3 regions of the Rhizobium aureum genome follow, and region 3 is predicted to be linked to each of the others. Evidence: predicted binding sites of a transcription regulator. Region 3 holds the regulator's gene; each other region holds the start of a gene.
What was found. The regulator LexA, encoded in region 3, represses DNA repair genes until DNA is damaged. The targets are predictions, from matches to a motif close to TGTTCNNNNTGTGTTCNG.

Region 1 (6,288 bases), on a different contig from region 3:
TCCAGCGAGCGCCGTTCCAGTGGGGCGGCAGTCGCAACGGCCTCGCTGGCAGTAACACAGGCATAGGAGCGCAGATTGTCCGCTTCCACGACATCGGGATCGTCGAGATAGACGCCGATCATGCGCATGTCCGGCCCTGCCAGACCGCGGGCGAAGATGGTGCCGAAGAGTGTTTCGAAAGCCTGGCCTATCTGCATGTAGGAGCCGCGATGGGCGACACCGATCAGTGACATCGGGGAAATGGTGCGAAGCGTAACGTCGAACATGATCGTGATCCTTCCTTGAGTATTGGGTTCGAAGATCCTGTGGCTTCCCTCATTCCGATATCGCGCCGGCGGCATGCCGTAGACGGATCTGAAGATGCGGTTGAACGATTGGAGGTTGGGATAGCCCGACCGCTTTGCAATGTCGCTGACGGATAGACGGGTGTTGACGAGATCGCCGGCGGCACGGTGCAGCCGCAGCCGCTTGACGGTCGCCGCCGCCGTCTCACCATAGATCGCCCGATAGATCCTGTGCCAGTGGTAGCTGGACATGCAGGCGATCTCGGCGAGCTTTTCCATATCGAGTTCTTCATCCAGATGCTCATGGATATAGGCCGAAACCCGCCGCAACCGGGTCTCGTAAAGCGTCCACGCCGTTCCACCACTCATGTCTAACCCCCTTGTAAATCGATCGGCCGACAAGAGCATAACCGGATTTGACAAATCCTGCGGAGTTGCCTGCATAAACAAAAATGGCGGACACCGAAGCATCCGCCATCCTGGATTATCTATCGGAAATCAGCGACTTAGCCAGCAAGTGCTGCAGCAATTGCCTCGATCGCTTCATCAGCCTTGGCGCCATCCGGGCCCCCGGCTTGGGCCATGTCGGGACGGCCGCCGCCGCCCTTGCCGCCGAGCGCAGCCGAAGCAACGCGCACGAGATCGACGGCGCTGAAGCGGCTCGTCAGGTCCTCCGTGACGGCGACGACGGCGCTGGCCTTGCCATCATCCGAGACGCCGATCAGCGTCACGACGCCGGAGCCGAGGCTTGCCTTAGCCTCATCCGCCAGACCCTTGAGATCCTTGGGATCGACGCCGGAAACCGGCTTGCCGAGGAATTTGACGCCATTGACTTCGCGGACAGCATCGGCCGAACCGCCCTGACCGCCGCCCATGGCAAGCTTGCGCTTGGCATCCGCCAGTTCGCGTTCCAGCTTGCGGCGCTCGTCCATGAGCGCTTCAACGCGCGTGACGACATCGGCCGGCTGTACCTTCAGCGCCGAGGCGAGGCTCTTCACGCGATCGTCCTGCTCGGCGAGATAGTCGCGCGCGGATTCGCCGGTCACGGCTTCGATGCGGCGCACGCCGGCACCGACGGCACTTTCGCCGAGAATGCGGACGAGGCCGATCTGGCCAGTGGCGGAGACATGCGTACCGCCGCAAAGCTCGACGGAATAGGGCTTGCCGGCCTTGGCACCCCGCACGCCCTGCCCCATCGATACGACGCGGACTTCGTCGCCATATTTCTCGCCGAACAGTGCCATCGCACCTTCCGCGATGGCATCGTCGACGCTCATCAGGCGGGTCGTCACCGGCGAGTTCTGCAGGATGATCTCGTTGGCCATCTCTTCGACGACCTTGAGCTCCTCGGCCGACATTGGCTTCGGATGCGAAACGTCGAAACGCAGCCGCTCGGGGGCAACCAGCGAGCCCTTCTGCGCCACATGCGTGCCGAGTACTTCGCGAAGTGCCTCGTGCAGCAGATGGGTGGCGGAATGGTTGGCGCGCAGGCGCGAACGCCTGTTGTGATCGACGGTCAGGACGACGGCGTCGCCGACCTTGATCTTGCCTTCCGAAACTTCGGAGCTGTGAACGAAGAGGCCCTCGCCCTTCTTCTGCGTATCGCTGACAGCGAGCTTGCCGTGATCGCTGGAGATCACGCCCGTGTCGCCCATCTGGCCACCGGATTCACCGTAGAACGGCGTCTGGTTGACGACGATCTGCACCTTGTCGCCGGCAGAGGCGCTGTCGACCGCGACACCGTCCTTGACGATTGCCTGGATGACGCCTTCGGCGGTTTCCGTGTCATAGCCCAGGAATTCGGTCGCACCGTTCTTTTCCTTGAGCTCGAACCAGATGGTTTCGGTTGCCTTGTCGCCGGAGCCGGTCCAATGCGAGCGCGCCTCGGCCTTCTGGCGCTCCATGGCATCGGTAAAGCTGGAAATATCGACACCGATGCCGCGGGCGCGCAGCGCATCCTGCGTCAGGTCGAGCGGGAAGCCGTAGGTGTCATAGAGCTTGAAGGCGGTCTCGCCGTCCAGACTGTCGCCCTTATGCAGATCCGAAGTGGCATCGTTGAGCAGCGAAAGGCCGCGTTCCAGCGTTTTGCGGAAACGGGTTTCTTCGAGCTTCAGCGTCTCGGAGGTCAGCGCCTCGGCGCGCACCAGCTCCGGATAGGCGCGGCCCATCTGCTGGATCAGCGCCGGCAGCAGCTTCCACATCAGCGGCTCTTTGGCGCCGAGTAGCTGCGCGTGGCGCATGGCGCGGCGCATGATGCGGCGAAGCACGTAGCCGCGGCCTTCATTTGACGGCAGCACGCCATCGGCGATCAGGAAGGCAGACGAACGCAGATGGTCAGCAATGACGCGATGGCTGGCACGATGCTCGCCCTCGGCCTTCACGCCGGTCGCCTCTTCCGAAGCTTCGATCAGCGCGCGGAAGAGATCGATATCGTAGTTGTCATGCTTGCCCTGCAGCACGGCGGCAACGCGCTCGAGGCCCATGCCGGTGTCGATCGACGGACGCGGCAGGTCGACGCGCTGCTCCTTGGTGATCTGCTCAAACTGCATGAAGACGAGATTCCAGATCTCGATGAAGCGGTCGCCATCTTCTTCCGGAGAGCCGGGAGGGCCGCCCCAGATATGATCGCCGTGATCGTAGAAGATTTCGGAGCAGGGGCCACACGGACCGGTATCACCCATCGCCCAGAAATTGTCGCTGGTGGCGATGCGGATGATCTTGTCATCGGAAAGACCGGCAATCTTCTTCCAGAGATTATAGGCGTCGTCATCGGTGTGATAGACCGTGACCAGCAGGCGCTTGGCATCGAGACCGAATTCCTTGGTGATCAGGTTCCAGGCAAGCTCGATGGCGCGCTCCTTGAAATAGTCGCCAAAGGAGAAGTTGCCGAGCATCTCGAAGAAGGTGTGATGGCGCGCGGTGTAGCCGACATTGTCGAGGTCGTTGTGCTTGCCGCCGGCGCGCACGCATTTCTGCGCCGTCGACGCCGTCGTATAGGGACGCTGCTCTAGGCCGGTGAACACGTTCTTGAACTGCACCATGCCGGCATTGGTGAACATCAATGTCGGATCGTTGCGCGGCACCAGCGGGCTCGACGGCACGATCTCGTGGCCGTTTTTCTTAAAATAGTCGAGGAAGGTCGACCGGATTTCATTCACACCGCTCATATGGGGCCCTTCAGTCCTGCGCTCAGCAACTTGCATCAAAGTCAGTGGCTTTTATCGTCCGCTCCCGGCGCTGTCCAGCCGCACGAACAAAACCGGCCGCACATCCCTTGGACAATACGGCCGGTTTCGAATTTTAGTCTCGGTCTTGGATGGGAAATTGCTCCCGAAAATCCTTATTCGGCGGAGGCGTCGCCATCATCGGCATCGGGACCGCCATTCTGCAGGAAGCGATCGGCGATCAGGCCGGCATTCTGGCGTAGCGACAATTCAATCTCACGGGCGAGATCCGGATTGTCACGCAGGAAGAGCTTCGCGTTTTCGCGGCCTTGGCCGAGACGCTGGCTGTTATAGGAGAACCAGGCACCGGACTTTTCGACGATACCGGCCTTGACGCCGAGATCGACCAGTTCGCCAGTCTTGGAGACGCCTTCGCCATACATGATGTCGAACTCGACCTGCTTGAAGGGCGGCGCCATCTTGTTCTTGACGACCTTGACGCGGGTCTGGTTGCCGATCACTTCTTCGCGCTCCTTGACGGCGCCGATGCGGCGGATGTCGAGGCGAACCGAGGCGTAGAACTTCAGCGCGTTACCGCCCGTCGTCGTTTCCGGCGAGCCGAACATGACGCCGATCTTCATACGGATCTGGTTGATGAAGATCACCATGCAGTTGGACTTGGAGATCGAAGCCGTGAGCTTGCGCAGCGCCTGGCTCATCAGACGGGCCTGCAGACCCGGCAGGCTGTCGCCCATCTCGCCTTCGATTTCGGCACGCGGCGTCAATGCCGCAACGGAGTCGACGACGAGAACGTCGATCGCGCCGGAGCGCACCAGCGTATCGGTGATTTCGAGCGCCTGTTCGCCGGTATCGGGCTGCGAAATCAGCAGGTTTTGCAAGTCGACGCCGAGCTTGCGGGCATAGACCGGATCGAGCGCATGTTCCGCGTCCACAAAGGCGCAGATGCCGCCCTTCTTCTGGGCCTCTGCAATGGTCTGCAGCGCCAGCGTCGTCTTACCCGAGCTTTCCGGCCCGTAGATTTCGATGATGCGCCCCTTCGGCAAGCCGCCAATGCCGAGAGCGATATCGAGGCTCAGAGAGCCAGTGGAAACCGTTTCGATTTCGACCACGTTCTCGTTAGAGCCGAGCTTCATGATCGAGCCCTTGCCGAACGACCGCTCAATTTGAGAGAGTGCCGCTTCAAGTGCCTTGCTTTTATCCACCGATTTGTCCTCTACAAGCCGCAAAGAATTCTGAGACATCCGATCCACCTTTAGGTTATTGAAGCCGCTCTAGCAATGTCGCCGCCGATGAGAATTGTGTACTCGATTTGTTCTCATGTCGCAAGGCCACAACAAGCAATTGAAAGAAAAAGGTAAAATGAATTCCGTTCTATTTTTGTTTTCTTCTTTCTTCCCAGGCACTTGCATGACCGAGGCGGTGAATTGCCAGATGTTACCGACCCGTCCGATTCGTCCTTTCGACCGCTGAGGAAAACCATATGGCGAAGAAGATTCTCGTTCTCGGCGGCGCCCATATCGACCGGCGCGGCCGTATCTTCGGCGAGACCGCACCCGGCGCCAGCAACCCCGGCGCCTGGTTCGAGGAACCCGGCGGCGGCGGTTTCAATGCGGCCCGGAATCTCGCCCGCCTGGGCTTCGACGTAAAGCTGATCTCGCCGCGCGGCGGCGACCCTTCGGGCGAAATGGTGGCGGAAGCGGCAAGCCATGCCGGCATCGACGACAAGCCCTTCGTCTTCCTCGATCGCAAGACGCCGAGCTATACGGCGATCCTCGAACGCGACGGCAATCTGGTCATCGCGCTTGCCGACATGGAACTCTACAAGCTGTTCGTCCCGAGGCGTCTGGCTATTCGCGCCGTGCGCGACGCTTTCGAAGAAACCGACCTCGTTCTCTGCGACGCCAATCTGCCGGCAGAGACCCTGGCCGCGATCGCAGCAAGAGCCGCCGCCTGCGGCAAGTCCGTCGCGGCAATCGCGATCTCTCCGGCGAAAGTCGTGCGGCTGAAGCAGAGCCTTGCCGGCATCGACCATCTCTTCCTTAATGAAGCCGAGGCCGCCGCGCTGACCGAAAGCCGGCCTGAAGATCCACTCGAATGGGTGAGCGGATTGCGCGCCCTTGGCTTGCGCAATGGCGTCATCACCCGCGGCAGGCGGCCGCTGATCGCATTTTCCCGGGATGCCGTCGTCAGCCTGCAGCCACCCGTCGTCGACGATGTCGCCGATGTCACCGGGGCGGGAGATTCGCTCGCTTCCGGCGTGCTGTCGGCCCTGCTTGACGGACATGATCTCGCAGAGGCTGTCCGCCACGGTGCTGCAGCCGCAGCGATCACCGTGCAATCGCCCTTCGCCACCGCCGAAAATCTGTCTCCCGAGCTTTTGGAGACGATGTTGGCCCTTGTTCCCAAGGCCGAAATTCTGTCATGAAGCCTGCTCAGAACGCGTATATTGTTTCAGTGAATTGGAAACGACAATGACCCAGCCTATCTCGCCACTGCTTCCGATCTCCTATTCGAAGGAAGTCGCCGCCGCCAAGCTGCGCGGCGCCCCGCTCGTGGCACTGGAATCGACCATCATCACCCACGGCATGCCTTATCCCGGCAATATCGAGATGGCTCGCAGCGTCGAGGCGATCATCCGGCAGGAAGGCGCAGTGCCAGCGACTATCGCCGTCATCCATGGCGCGCTGCACATCGGTCTTGAGCCGGAAGAGCTGGAAGCATTGGCGAAGACGGAAGGGGCGATGAAGGTTTCACGCGCCGACATCGCCTTTGCGATCGCCGAGCGGCGAACCGGCGCGACCACCGTCGCCGCCACGATG
Region 2 (6,288 bases), on a different contig from region 3:
GCATGTTGCCGGTCGCCGCCTGCTGCATACCGGTTTCCCAGGGTCTCGGCTGATCGGCATAACTGCCTGTCGCAAAAAGCAGACAGATCATAGCCGTCAGAGCCGCGTAAGCTCTTTTAATCACGATGTCTCTCCCTCCAGCGTTTGATCCCAGATCTTCCTCAAACGCAGTATCCCTACAATCCATTGCGCTTCAAACCACAGTTTGGGATGCTCCGCAACAACTCAAGAGATTTGTTAGTGCGGCATTTTTGCGCGAATATCCCCCATGCCTGCCCCGGACATGGCAAGCATTTCATCATCATACGAAAAATTGCATGATGGTCCATGGCGCCGCCGGGACAAAATGGGGTAGACGTCGTATTTCCGCCGTAGTCGGTTGGAATCCAGCAGCCGGGGCTTTTCATTTGCCGGCCTGGGCTTCAACAATAGCGGCACTGATTCGAATCTAGAGGTTTCCATGGGCTTTCGTTCCCTCGCCCGGCTTTTGCTTGTCACCAGCAGCGTTGCTGCTGCAGCCGCGGTACCCGCATGGGCGCAGCAGGCGCAACAGACTCAGCCGCCGGCGCAGCAGACCCAACAATTGCAGCCCCAACAGCAGGGCCAGCCGCAACCGCATACGCAGCAGGTTCCCACGAGCCAGGTTCCGCAACCTCCGGGTACGGTACGCTCCAGCCACGGCGCATGGTCCGTCGTCTGCGACAAGCCGGCCGGCGCCTCGACCGAGCAATGCGCGCTGATGCAGAATGTCATCGCCGAGGACCGCCCGGAAATCGGTCTTTCCGTCGTCGTGCTGAAGACGGCCGATCGCAAGTCGAAGATCCTGCGCGTGCTTGCGCCGCTCGGCGTGCTGCTGCCGAACGGTCTCGGCCTCAATATCGACGGCAAGGATATCGGCCGCGCTTATTTCGTGCGCTGCTTCTCCGATGGCTGCTATGCCGAGGTCGTGCTCGAGGACGAGTTGCTGAAGACGCTGCGCAGCGGCGCGACGGCAACCTTCATCGTCTTCCAGTCGCCGGAGGAAGGCATCGGCATTCCTGTGGACTTGAAGGGCTTTGCGGACGGCTACGACGCGCTTCCCTGACGCGATGGGCTTGCTCTTGCGCGATGCGAAGCCTACATCGGCTCTGAACGGAGCACTGATCCATGAATACCGATCTCCTTACCCTTTTCGATGCCGATGAAGCCAAGCTGCGCGGCATCGTCGCCGAGGCGCTGTCTGGCGCCGATGACGGCGAGCTCTTCGTCGAGCATGTCCAGGCAGAATCGCTGACATTCGACAATGGCCGGATGAAGGGCGGCAGCTTCAACACGGAACAGGGCTTCGGCCTTCGCGCCGTTGCCGGCGAAGCCGTCGGCTATGCCCATGCGGGCGATCTTTCCGAAGCCGCCTTGAAACGCGCCGCCGATGCCGTGCGCGCGGTCACTTCGGGTTATGCCGGCTCCTATGCGGCCGCACCACAGCGCACCAATAAGGTGCTCTACGGCGACGAGAACCCGATCGGCACGCCAAGCTTCGAGGAAAAGGCCAAGCTCCTGCAGCGGATCGACAGCTATCTGCGCGACAAGGACGACAAGGTGCGCCAGGTGACGGCATCCATCGCCGCGAGCTGGCAGGTGGTCGACATCCTTCGCGCCGATGGCCATCGCGTGCGCGATGTCAGGCCGATGACGCGCATCAACATTTCCGTGATCGTGGGTGACGGCGACCGGCAGGAATCCGGCTCCTTCGGCACCGGCGGGCGCATCGGCTTCGGCGATTTCGTCACACAGGACAATTGGCATCACGGCGCTGATGAGGCGCTTCGCCAGGCACTCGTCAATCTCGAGGCGATCGAGGCGCCGGCGGGCACGATGGACGTCGTGCTGGGCTCCGGCTGGCCGGGCGTCATGCTGCACGAAGCCGTCGGCCACGGGCTGGAAGGCGATTTCAATCGCAAGAAGACGTCGGCATTCGCGGGGCTGCTGGGCCAGATAGTGGCCGCTCCCGGCGTCACCGTCGTCGATGACGGCACGATCGAGAACCGCCGCGGCTCGATCACCATCGACGACGAGGGCACGCCTTCGGCCTACAACGTGCTGATCGAAAACGGCAAGCTCGTCGGCTACATGCAGGACCGGCAGAATGCGCGGCTGATGGGCATGAAGGCAACCGGCAACGGCCGCCGCCAGGGCTATGCCCATACGCCGATGCCACGCATGACCAACACCTATATGCTTGGCGGCGACAAGACGCCGGACGAGATCATCGCCTCGGTGAAGAAGGGCATCTACGCCGTCTCCTTCGGCGGCGGCCAGGTGGATATCACGTCGGGTAAATTCGTCTTCGGCTGCACGGAGGCCTACCTCATCGAGGATGGCAAGATCGGCGCGCCGATCAAGGGCGCCATGCTGATCGGCAACGGGCCGGATGCCATGAAGCGCGTTTCGATGATCGGCAACGACACGAAACTCGATACCGGCATCGGCAACTGCGGCAAGGCGGGCCAATGGGTGCCTGTCGGCGTCGGTCAGCCACATCTGCGGATGGACCAGATCACCGTCGGTGGCACAAAGGCTTAAACCGCCTTCCCTATTCGTACGGGTCTTATTCGTGCGGGCGGAAGCGCCATTTTCGCTCGACCGCGGCGTTGAGATCGAGGCCGTTGCGGTGTGCGAAGAGAAGGATGTGGCCGAGCACGTCCGCCGTCTCGTCGGCCAATGCCGTTGCCAGCTCGGACTCGCTCATGCCCTTGCGGCGCCCCCGGCCGGTGATCTTGTTCCAGATCTGAATCAGCTCGCCCATTTCCTCCTGGAGTTTCAGGACGAACCAGTCGTCGTCGCGGTCCAGGCCGTTATCGGCGGCATAGGTTGCCGAAGCCGCTTCGAATTGCTTCATCAGATCTGACAGCATCGATATCGTTCCTCTTATGTTCTCAACAGACATGAACGATTCCTACAAAAAAGTCGAGCCGGCAGAGTTTGCCCCGCCGGCTCGACTTTATCGAATTGGAACTATGCTCAGCCCTTGCTCGGCAGCAGCATGCAATCGAAATCCTTGCGCTTCAGAGCGGAACAAGCGGAATTCGCATCGTCGCGGCTCGCAAAACCGACGAATCGGGCGCGATAGACCGTGTTGCCGCCCTTGCCGACAGCTTCGGTGTAGGGTGACGCGTTGGCAAGCGCATTGCCGGCCCTGGACTTGGCCTCGGACAGCAGATCCTTGGCGGCCTGCGCGGTCGGCGTCGCGGCGATCTGCACCTGCCAGCTGCCCGTCGCCGCCGGCTTGTTGGCAACGAGGATCTCATCCATCGCAGCCGGGCGATCCATCGGTACGGTGACGTTCGAGGCCGCGGCAAATGCCATCGGGACGACCTCGACGCGCTTGCGCGCCGGCGCCGGCGTCGTCGTCGCGGTGGTCTGGGCGTCGACATCCACGGCAACATCGTCGGAGACGGAAGCCACTTCGACCTGCTGCGGAACCTTGCCGCCGCCGACACTTGCAAACAGGCGCGATGACGGAACAGGGGTTGCCTTCGGGATATAGCGATCCAGCAGCGATGCCATCAGCGCATCGCGGCCGCGCGCCGTGGCGCCGCCCATGACAACGCCGATCACGCGGCGATTGCCCTGACGCACTGCGCTGACGAGATTGAAGCCGGAGGCATTGGTATAGCCGGTCTTGATGCCGTCCATGCCTTCATAGCGATACATCAGATTGTTGTGACCGCGAACGCTACGGCCGCGATAGCTGAAGCTCGACTGCGAGAAGAGCCGGTATTCCTGCGGGTAGTTGTTGATGAGCGCGACGGCGAGCGTCGACATATCGCGGGCCGTCGTCCACTGCTGCATGTTCGGGAGGCCGGAAGCATTGAGGAAGGTGGTGCGGCGCATGCCGATTTCCCGCGCCTTTTGCGTCATCAGCCGGGCGAAGCCGCTTTCGCTGCCGCCGAGGGCCTCCGCCATGGCGGTTGCCGCGTCATTGGCGGACTTGATGATCATGCCGTCGACTGCTTCGCGTACGGTCACTGTGCTACCGGGCTTGAGGCCCAGCTTGGTCGGCGGCTTGGCGGCGGCAAAACGCGATACCGGTATTCTCGTACTCCAGCTGAGCTTGCCGCGATGGATCGCCTCGAAGGTCATGTACAAGGTCATCATCTTGGTCAGCGATGCCGGATGGTTGAGGTCATCGGCATTGCTTGATGCCAGTACCTTGCCGGTCTTCGCATCCATGATGAAATAGGCGCTGCCGGCAAAGCTCGCCGCAGGAGCGCTCAGCAGCAAGACGGCCGCAGACAGAGCCATCAAAAGTCTTTTCATAATTGTCCCCAACCGAAAGAATGCCAACACACCGCATCAATCCCTGTATGATTTTGCGACAAAAAGCCTGATACCGGTGCGATATTGAGGCAACAGCCTCGATAGTTCTTCAATTTTGCCGTTCCTGGTAAAATAACCATTAACGCATTGGAAATTATGGCAAAGATTCAGTAAGGTTTAACGGGGATGCGCTAGAGCGTTGACGTTGGTCAACGGGGTCGATCCGCATGGAACAGGGCATCAAGGTCCGCCTCAAGCGCAGGATGATTTCCAGCGGGCTGGAAGCTGCCGCAATTCTGAAGGGTGCCGGCCTGATGCGCGACGTTGCCGGCCTCGGCGCCATCTTCACTCTTCATCATGTCCGCCCTGCCCTTTCCCGCCGCTTTACGCCCAATGCACATCTCGAGGTCTCACCTGATTTTCTCGACCGAGCGATCGCGCGGCTGAAAAAGGATGGCTATGAATTCATCGCTCTTGACGCTCTTCCGGCGCGACTGGCGAATGCCGCCGGCAAGCCGCCCTTTGTCGCCTTCACGCTCGACGACGGCAATCGGGACAACCTCGATCACGCCCTGCCGGTCCTTTCCCGTCACGGTGCGCCCTTCACCGTCTTCGTTGCCCAGGGGCTCTCGGAGCGGAGCCACAGCATATGGTGGGAAACGCTCGCCGAGCTGCTCGGCCGGCTGGATCGGCTGACATTCGATTTCGGCTCCGGCGACGAATTCCTGCCGCTGGGCAAGGAAAGCCATAAGCATGCGGCATTTGCCCGCTTCGCCGCCTTCGTTCACGGCCACGATGAAAGCGAAGCCGTCGGCCGGATCGACGCGCTTGCCCGCCGTCACGGTCTGGAACCGCTCGACATTGTCCGCGCATCGATCATGGATCGGGGCGAGTTGACGCAGCTCGCTCGCCATCCCCTCGCCTCGCTCGGCGCGCATACGGTAAGCCATCGCGCGCTGTCGCGGCTGCCGGAGGCGGAGGCAGCGGCGGAAATGGCGCTTTCGGCCGATTATGTCGCCGATATCACCGGACGGCGGCCGATCTCGATCGCCTATCCTTACGGCACGCTTGAAGCCGTATCGCCACGCGAGGGCAGGCTCGCGGCAGAACTGGGCTTTTCCGTCGGCGTCACGACGCGCCCGGGCACGATCATGCCGGCGAACGGCACGGAGGCCACGCTCCTGCCGCGGCTATCGCTGAACGGCCATTACCAGAAGCCCCGCTATGCATCGGCACTTGCCTCCGGCATTCCCATGCGATTGATGGGGCCTGAGAAACGGCATGGATCTTAAGGATACATCCGCACCTTCTGCCAGGCGCCTTCCGGCACCTCGCGGCGAAACTCGATGCGATCGTGCAGGCGGAACTGCCGGTCATGCCAGAACTCGATCGACAGCGGCCGGATGCGGAAACCGGACCAATAGGGCGGGCGCGGAATGTCGCCGATAGCATAGCGGGCGGTATATTCGGCAACCGCCTTTTCCAATGCAAAGCGGCCCTCGAGCGGGCGGGACTGCTTCGAAGCCCAGGCGCCGATGCGGCTGCCCCGCGCCCTGGTCTTGAAATACTCATCCGCTTCCTGGTCGCTCACCACTTCAACCACGCCGCGCAGGCGCACCTGGCGGCGCAGCGATTTCCAGTGGAAACACATGGCCGCTTTCTTGTGGTAAAGAATTTCTTGACCTTTCTGGCTTTCGAAGTTCGTATAAAAGACGAATCCGTCGCTATCAAAACCCTTCAGAAGAACCATGCGGACATTTGGCAATCCATCCTTATCCACCGTTGCCAAGGCGACCGCGTTCGGATCGTTCGGCTCCGTGGTCTCCGCTTCGCGCAGCCAGGCCGCGAAAAGAGCGAAAGGTTCGTTCTGCTCGGTGAAGTCACCGCTTGTTAACTCGTTTTCCGACATATTAGTTCAAATACTCCGCAATTCCCAATAACCGCCGGCCCCTCTGGCTAGCCAAAAACGTTCGGGTGGAAGTCATAGCA
Region 3 (6,288 bases):
GATCGCGCGTTTTGAAAAGGATTGCGCGTGCGCGCAGCCCGGGATCGCTGGTATGGACCGGCAAATCGTAGAATGCTTCCATTCCTTCCGGCGTCAAAACTTCGACATCGACATTGGCCGCCTTGATCGTCAGGCCGAAGGAATGCTCCAAGATCCGCGGACCGCCAACGACCTCTTCGAAAAAGCTGCGATACACCGCCGGTTTCAGCGCGGAAAGCGCCACCCGCGCAATGCCGGTCACCCCGTTTTTGTGACGCTCGAGTACGCTGCGATCGGCCGGCAGCGGATTGATGCGCTGGCAGCAGAAGGCCAGGAAATCCGGCGCACGCAGATCCGCCGCAAATGCGAGGCGAAAACCGGCCGTGGGTTCCGTTCCATCCGGCATCTTCATCGGCCGGGAGAAATCCAGCATGGGTCCAGCCGAAATCCCAGCCGCCTTGAAACGCCCATCATCGCCGACAGCATCGTCCGTGCCGAAAACCAGGGCCGAAAAACCATCCTCGGCAACGCGGAAGCGATAGGCTTGGTCGCGCGCAACAAAGACATTGCCGTCGGCAATGCTCGTCTCGCATTGCTCCTGCGAGGCCACGCCCAACGGTTCGAGATAGGTCTTGTCGGCAAGGAACACACAGGCATTTTCAGTGCCGAAGGGGTGGCGCGCATCCGGTGCGACCGTGAAGCCAAGCTTGCCCAGGCGCTCCCGCGCCAGAGCGATGTTGACGGTCGGCAGCACGAGATGATCCAGCGGATGCGGCGACAAAGTCATGGTCCTCCCTTGTTTGCCTGCAAAAGCAGATTTGCGCTCATACAATGCTCAATTCAAGCCGAAAGCCAAGCCCGTGAAAGCGCAGGAGAACGTGGGCCGGACGCAACTGCGGCAACCCGAGCGCACTGATTCTCAACTGCGGTCGAGTTATGTGCCAGTCGCCGTCTTCATTCGCACACGAGCAGAGCAGGATTGAGGTGAATCGTCCATAAGGCGAACAAAGCGGCATTTCTCATATTTATCGATGAATTAGCGCGGATATAATTCGCAAGGAATTTCAAGCGATCCAGTCGATGGCGGCAAATATTTGATAGGCTCCGCGAAGCTTTACCGAAATTTAAGCACTTGCAGAACACATATGGAACATATAGTGTCCGTTCTGGATTTGTTTCACGACGATTTTCTTGATTTGGGGTTCCAAGACGATGTTGACGCGCAAGCAGCAGGAACTGCTTCTCTTCATTCACGAGCGAATGAAGGAATCCGGTGTCCCGCCATCTTTCGACGAAATGAAGGACGCACTGGATCTGGCATCCAAATCCGGCATTCACCGTCTGATCACCGCGCTCGAGGAGCGCGGCTTCATTCGCCGCCTGCCCAATCGGGCGCGGGCACTCGAAGTCATCAAGCTGCCGGAGGCCTATAATTCAAGCCTGCAGCCACGACGCGGCTTTTCACCGAGCATTATCGAGGGCAGCCTCGGCAAACCCCAGCCAGTCGCGCCTCCAGCCCCGGCAAAGGTTGCCAACGACGAGCACAATAGTTCCGCATCGGTACCGGTCATGGGGCGCATCGCCGCCGGCGTTCCGATTTCCGCCATTCAGAACAACACGCACGACATTACCGTTCCCGCCGATATGCTCGGCTCCGGCGAGCATTATGCGCTGGAGGTCAGGGGCGATTCGATGATCGACGCCGGAATTTTCGATGGCGATACGGTCATCATCCGCAATTCGACGACAGCCAATCCCGGTGATATCGTCGTTGCGCTCGTCGACGACGAAGAGGCAACGCTGAAGCGATTCCGCCGCAAGGGCGCTTCCATCGCATTGGAAGCCGCCAATCCGGCCTATGAAACCCGTATCTTCGGGCCGGATCGCGTCAAGGTCCAGGGCAAGCTTGTAGGGCTTATTCGGCGCTATCATTGACAGACGAGTTATCACCAACAGTTGGACTATCATTGACGGGTGATATCTGCGCAGGTGGCGTACCGAATTTGCCGGTGCGCCAATCATAGGTTCGGTGCCTGGTCCATGGTCGCTGAGGGTTTTCGAAAGCGACAGAGACAATAGGCTTATCGGCCGTGAGCGTCATTTCGATGGACCCGGTTTTGCGCAATGTCGCACCGGTTATGAGCATTGCGGCCGGAACGGCAATAATCAAGTCGTAGCCGGATCGGCGTGACGACGATGTTTGCGGTATCGCAAGCCGGCGGCAGATAGGCGGCATTTTCGATGGTGACCAACATGGCGCCGTTGTCGAGCATCGCCACGCACCATGCGCCCTTCTGACAGGCGAAACTTCCCTGCATTGTCCGATCCAGAGCCTCCTCCATCGCCTTGCGGACTGCATTTTGCTCTTCCCTGCTTAACCGGCGGCGGCGATCGGTCGTCTTATTGATCTGCGGAAGCCGGTCATCAGCGGGGAGCATGGTGGGTGGCTGATGTTCGGTTGCGACCAGCGCCTTCTGCCATTGTTCGAAAATGAAGACCTGCGGCCTTTCGCGATTTGTGGCGAGTATATCGTCCTGTCGCAACGCAACCAGGACACCATCTTCGGAAATCATCAGATCCGGCTTCGGCACACCTGAGCCGAATGCCGCCACGCCGATGGATGAAAGCAGCAACAGCAAGCCTAAATGGCGAAGCCGGGTCCGCAGCACGGTCATGATCAGAAAGCCGGCAATGAAGGTCGGCATCAGCCAGCCGGGTTGGCGGCCGAAGGTGATGTCGCCTCCCCAACCGGCCACAGTTTTGGCGATCAGGATGACTAGTTCCAGTCCCTCGCCGGTGACGTTCCAAAACGGCCCGTCCAGGCCGATAGGCATCAGCAGCATTGCGGCCATGCCGAACGGCATGACAATGAAGGAGACGACCGGCATGGCCGCAAGGTTGGCGGCGAGACCGTATGTCGCCAGCCGGTGAAAATGCTCGATCGAAAAGATGGCCGTCGATGCACCGCCGATGAACGAGGTCGACAACACGCCACCGAAGAAGCGCGACACGAAGAGCAGCGGGCTTATCAGACGGATCCGCGAGAGGATGTTTTCGCGGTGCCGCCGCCGTTTCCACAGCGAATAGCCCGACACCAACGCCAGCGTCGCTGCATACGACATCTGGAAGCTTGGGCCGAGCACCTGCGACGGCGACAGAATGAGGATGACGATGGCGGATAGCGCGACATTGCGAAGGCTGAGCGACGGCCGATCGAAAAGTACGGCCACCAGCATGATCGCCATCATGATGAAAGCGCGTTCGGCGGATACGCCGAAGCCTGAAATCAGGTAATAGGCCGTTACCGTCAAAAGCGCGCCGAAGGCCGCGAACTTCTTGGTCGGCCAGGCCTGAGCAACTCCCGGAAACAAGCTGAACAGATAGCGCAGGCCGACGTAGAAGATGCCGGCCGACAGCGCCATGTTCAGCCCTGAAATTGCGATGATGTGAGTGAGACCGGCAATTCGCAGCGACTCGGTCGTATCCTTTGAGATCGCACGTCTCTCATCGGTGACAAGCGCTGCCGCAAAGGCGCCCGTATCTCCCGGCAAGGTTTCCCGGATCCTGTCTCCGATGCCGTTGCGCAGGCCGGCGAGCCAGATATCGGCCTTATCCAGCGGCGAATCTGCAACGCCATCACCGGATGGAGACAATAAGGTCGGGTTGCCATAGGCGAAACCGTTCGCACCGATTCCATTGAAATAGGAACTGAAGGCGAAATCATTGAGGTCAGGCAGAGCAGGCCCGGACGGCGGTGTCAGACGCGCCTTGCCCTGGATGCGATCGCCGAGATCGAACGGCTTCGCCTGCTTGCGTATGAAGATCGTGACCCGTTCCGGCGAACGGCGAATCGTAGGCTTTTCCGTCGTCTCGACCCGGACGACATAGCGCCAGCCTCCATTGTCATAGGATTCGCGCCGCTCGACGCGGCCGGTGACGGTCGTCGTCACCGCCGAGTCGAGCATCACAGTGGAAACCCGCCAACTTTCCCATTGCGCCAGCGCCATGCCGAGGCAAATAAGCATGCCGGCGAAAAGCAGGTGGCGAGACAGCCTACCCGCTTCCCGCCGGAGCGCGAAGCTGGCGGCAAAGACACAGAGGCCCGCCAGCACGGCTTGCGGAGGCGGATCGCTACTAGCCTTGAACCAGAAGATGGCACCAAGGCCCATATAGATCGACGCGAAAAGGATGGCGCGGCCGTGTGTCGCCTCCTCTTCGACCAGTCGAGCAACGCTTCCTCCAATGCGGCCCGCGACCAGAAGGAGACGCGAAGCCAACGGCGCCTGATCCTGCGTCCGCGCTCCTTGCCGCACTTTGGCGCGAAGCATGATCGTCGCAACAGCAGGCGAAGCTGCGAGGGCGCAGCGACATTCCGGCCTTCTTCCCGCTGCTCCGTTGCCTCCAAATTAGGCACTCGCCACCGCCCCCATACAAAACCACAGCTTCGGCGCGATTTTTGCCGTCACCATGCAGTGATTTCAACCGAAATCGGCATGAGAGAAACGAAATAGAGGCGGTTTCCCTGCGCAGCCTTGTCAATGACGCTACCGCAGTGCCCAAAAGTTGATACCGCATTGCACAATTCGGCAATGGGATAACTTGGCATTAGGCTCTGGATCATATAGCTAGTCGGTAGTCGCTTAACCTTTTGGCGCTTTTTATGGCGTCAATCCCGCCAAATCTTGGAGGATCAGCATGACGGAACAAAGCGCGAAACTAACTTGGGGTGAAAAGACGGTGGATTTGCCGGTGAAAACCGGAACCATCGGCCCAAGTGTCATTGATATTGGTGCCCTTTATAAGAACACCTCCACTTTCACTTACGATCCTGGCTTCACCTCGACCGCATCGTGCGAGTCCAGCATCACCTATATCGATGGCGACGAAGGCGTTCTGCTGCATCGCGGCTATCCAATCGATCAGCTGGCCGAACATGGCGATTTCCTCGAAGTCTGCTACCTGCTGCTTTACGGCGAGCTGCCGACGACGGCGCAGAAGAAGGACTTCGACTATCGCGTGACCCACCACACGATGGTGCATGAGCAGATGTCGCGCTTCTTCACCGGCTTCCGCCGCGACGCCCATCCGATGGCCGTCATGTGCGGCTGCGTCGGCGCGCTCTCGGCTTTCTATCACGACTCGACCGACATCACCGATCCGCACCAGCGCATGGTCGCAAGCCTGCGCATGATCGCCAAGATGCCGACGCTCGCCGCCATGGCCTACAAGTACCATATCGGCCAGCCCTTCGTTTATCCGAAGAACGATCTCGACTATGCGTCCAACTTCCTGCGCATGTGCTTTGCTGTTCCGTGCGAAGACTATGTCGTCAATCCGGTGCTCGCCCGCGCCATGGACCGCATCTTCATCCTGCATGCCGACCATGAGCAGAACGCATCGACCTCGACGGTTCGCCTGGCGGGCTCTTCCGGCGCCAACCCGTTCGCCTGCATTGCAGCAGGCATTGCCTGCCTCTGGGGTCCGGCCCACGGCGGCGCCAACGAAGCCGCGCTGAACATGCTGAATGAGATCGGCACCGTCGACCGCATTCCGGAATTCATCGCCCGCGCCAAGGACAAGAACGATCCGTTCCGCCTGATGGGCTTTGGTCATCGCGTCTATAAGAACTACGATCCGCGCGCCAAGATCATGCAGAAGACGGCGCATGAGGTTCTGGGCGAGCTCGGCATCAAGGACGACCCGTTGCTCGACATCGCAATCGAGCTCGAACGCATCGCTCTGACGGATGAATATTTCATCGAGAAGAAGCTCTATCCGAACGTCGACTTCTACTCCGGCATCACGCTGAAGGCTCTCGGCTTCCCCACGACCATGTTCACCGTTCTGTTCGCTCTCGCCCGCACCGTCGGCTGGATCGCTCAGTGGAACGAAATGATCGAGGATCCGCATCAGCGCATCGGCCGTCCGCGGCAGCTCTACACCGGTGCACCGCTGCGCGAATATGTGCCTGTTTCCAAGCGCTAAGCTTCGGTATTGAAACAAAAAACCGGTCAGAGATGACCGGTTTTTTTATGAGCTAGCATATCCAGAACGATCTGCGCCGCCTTATCGCCGGGGGGCTCCTGCGTCTGCATTCGCTCCCAAACGAGATCGTAACCAGCAAGCATCGCGGCGCGCTCCGGCGTGTCGTTCGCCAGGCGCTCCATATAGCGAACGAGCATTCCTGGCCGCAGAACATCGTTGATCAGCTCGGGCAGGACAGCGTAATCGGCGATCAGGTTCGGCAGGGCGGCCGTCCATATCTTGATGCGCGAGAGCACAAACTTCGCCAGCCATTCCGTTTTGTAG

Region 1: the regulator LexA is predicted to act here: its motif matches at 4,837-4,854, upstream of recA (recombinase RecA).
Region 2: the regulator LexA is predicted to act here: its motif matches at 2,900-2,917, upstream of PH552_RS22915 (nucleoside triphosphate pyrophosphohydrolase family protein).

What each region holds. Positions count from the first base shown of each region.
Region 1 is NZ_JAQJCI010000022.1:63,022-69,309, reverse strand. It holds gene PH552_RS29950 (AraC family transcriptional regulator) at 1-653, opposite strand, end outside; gene alaS (alanine--tRNA ligase) at 791-3,451, opposite strand; gene recA (recombinase RecA) at 3,625-4,710, opposite strand; gene PH552_RS29935 (carbohydrate kinase family protein) at 4,950-5,894, shown strand; gene PH552_RS29930 (pseudouridine-5'-phosphate glycosidase) at 5,941-6,288, shown strand, end outside.
Region 2 is NZ_JAQJCI010000011.1:117,443-123,730, forward strand. It holds gene coxB (cytochrome c oxidase subunit II) at 1-124, opposite strand, end outside; gene PH552_RS22905 (invasion associated locus B family protein) at 461-1,084, shown strand; gene tldD (metalloprotease TldD) at 1,147-2,562, shown strand; gene PH552_RS22915 (nucleoside triphosphate pyrophosphohydrolase family protein) at 2,588-2,893, opposite strand; gene PH552_RS22920 (D-alanyl-D-alanine carboxypeptidase) at 3,001-4,299, opposite strand; gene PH552_RS22925 (polysaccharide deacetylase family protein) at 4,527-5,591, shown strand; gene pdxH (pyridoxamine 5'-phosphate oxidase) at 5,588-6,208, opposite strand; gene PH552_RS22935 (RT0821/Lpp0805 family surface protein) at 6,274-6,288, shown strand, end outside.
Region 3 is NZ_JAQJCI010000004.1:334,288-340,575, reverse strand. It holds gene PH552_RS12990 (VOC family protein) at 1-766, opposite strand, end outside; gene lexA (transcriptional repressor LexA) at 1,192-1,914, shown strand; partial or broken gene PH552_RS12980 (ComEC/Rec2 family competence protein) at 1,895-4,307, opposite strand; gene gltA (citrate synthase) at 4,675-5,964, shown strand; gene lpxB (lipid-A-disaccharide synthase) at 5,991-6,288, opposite strand, start outside.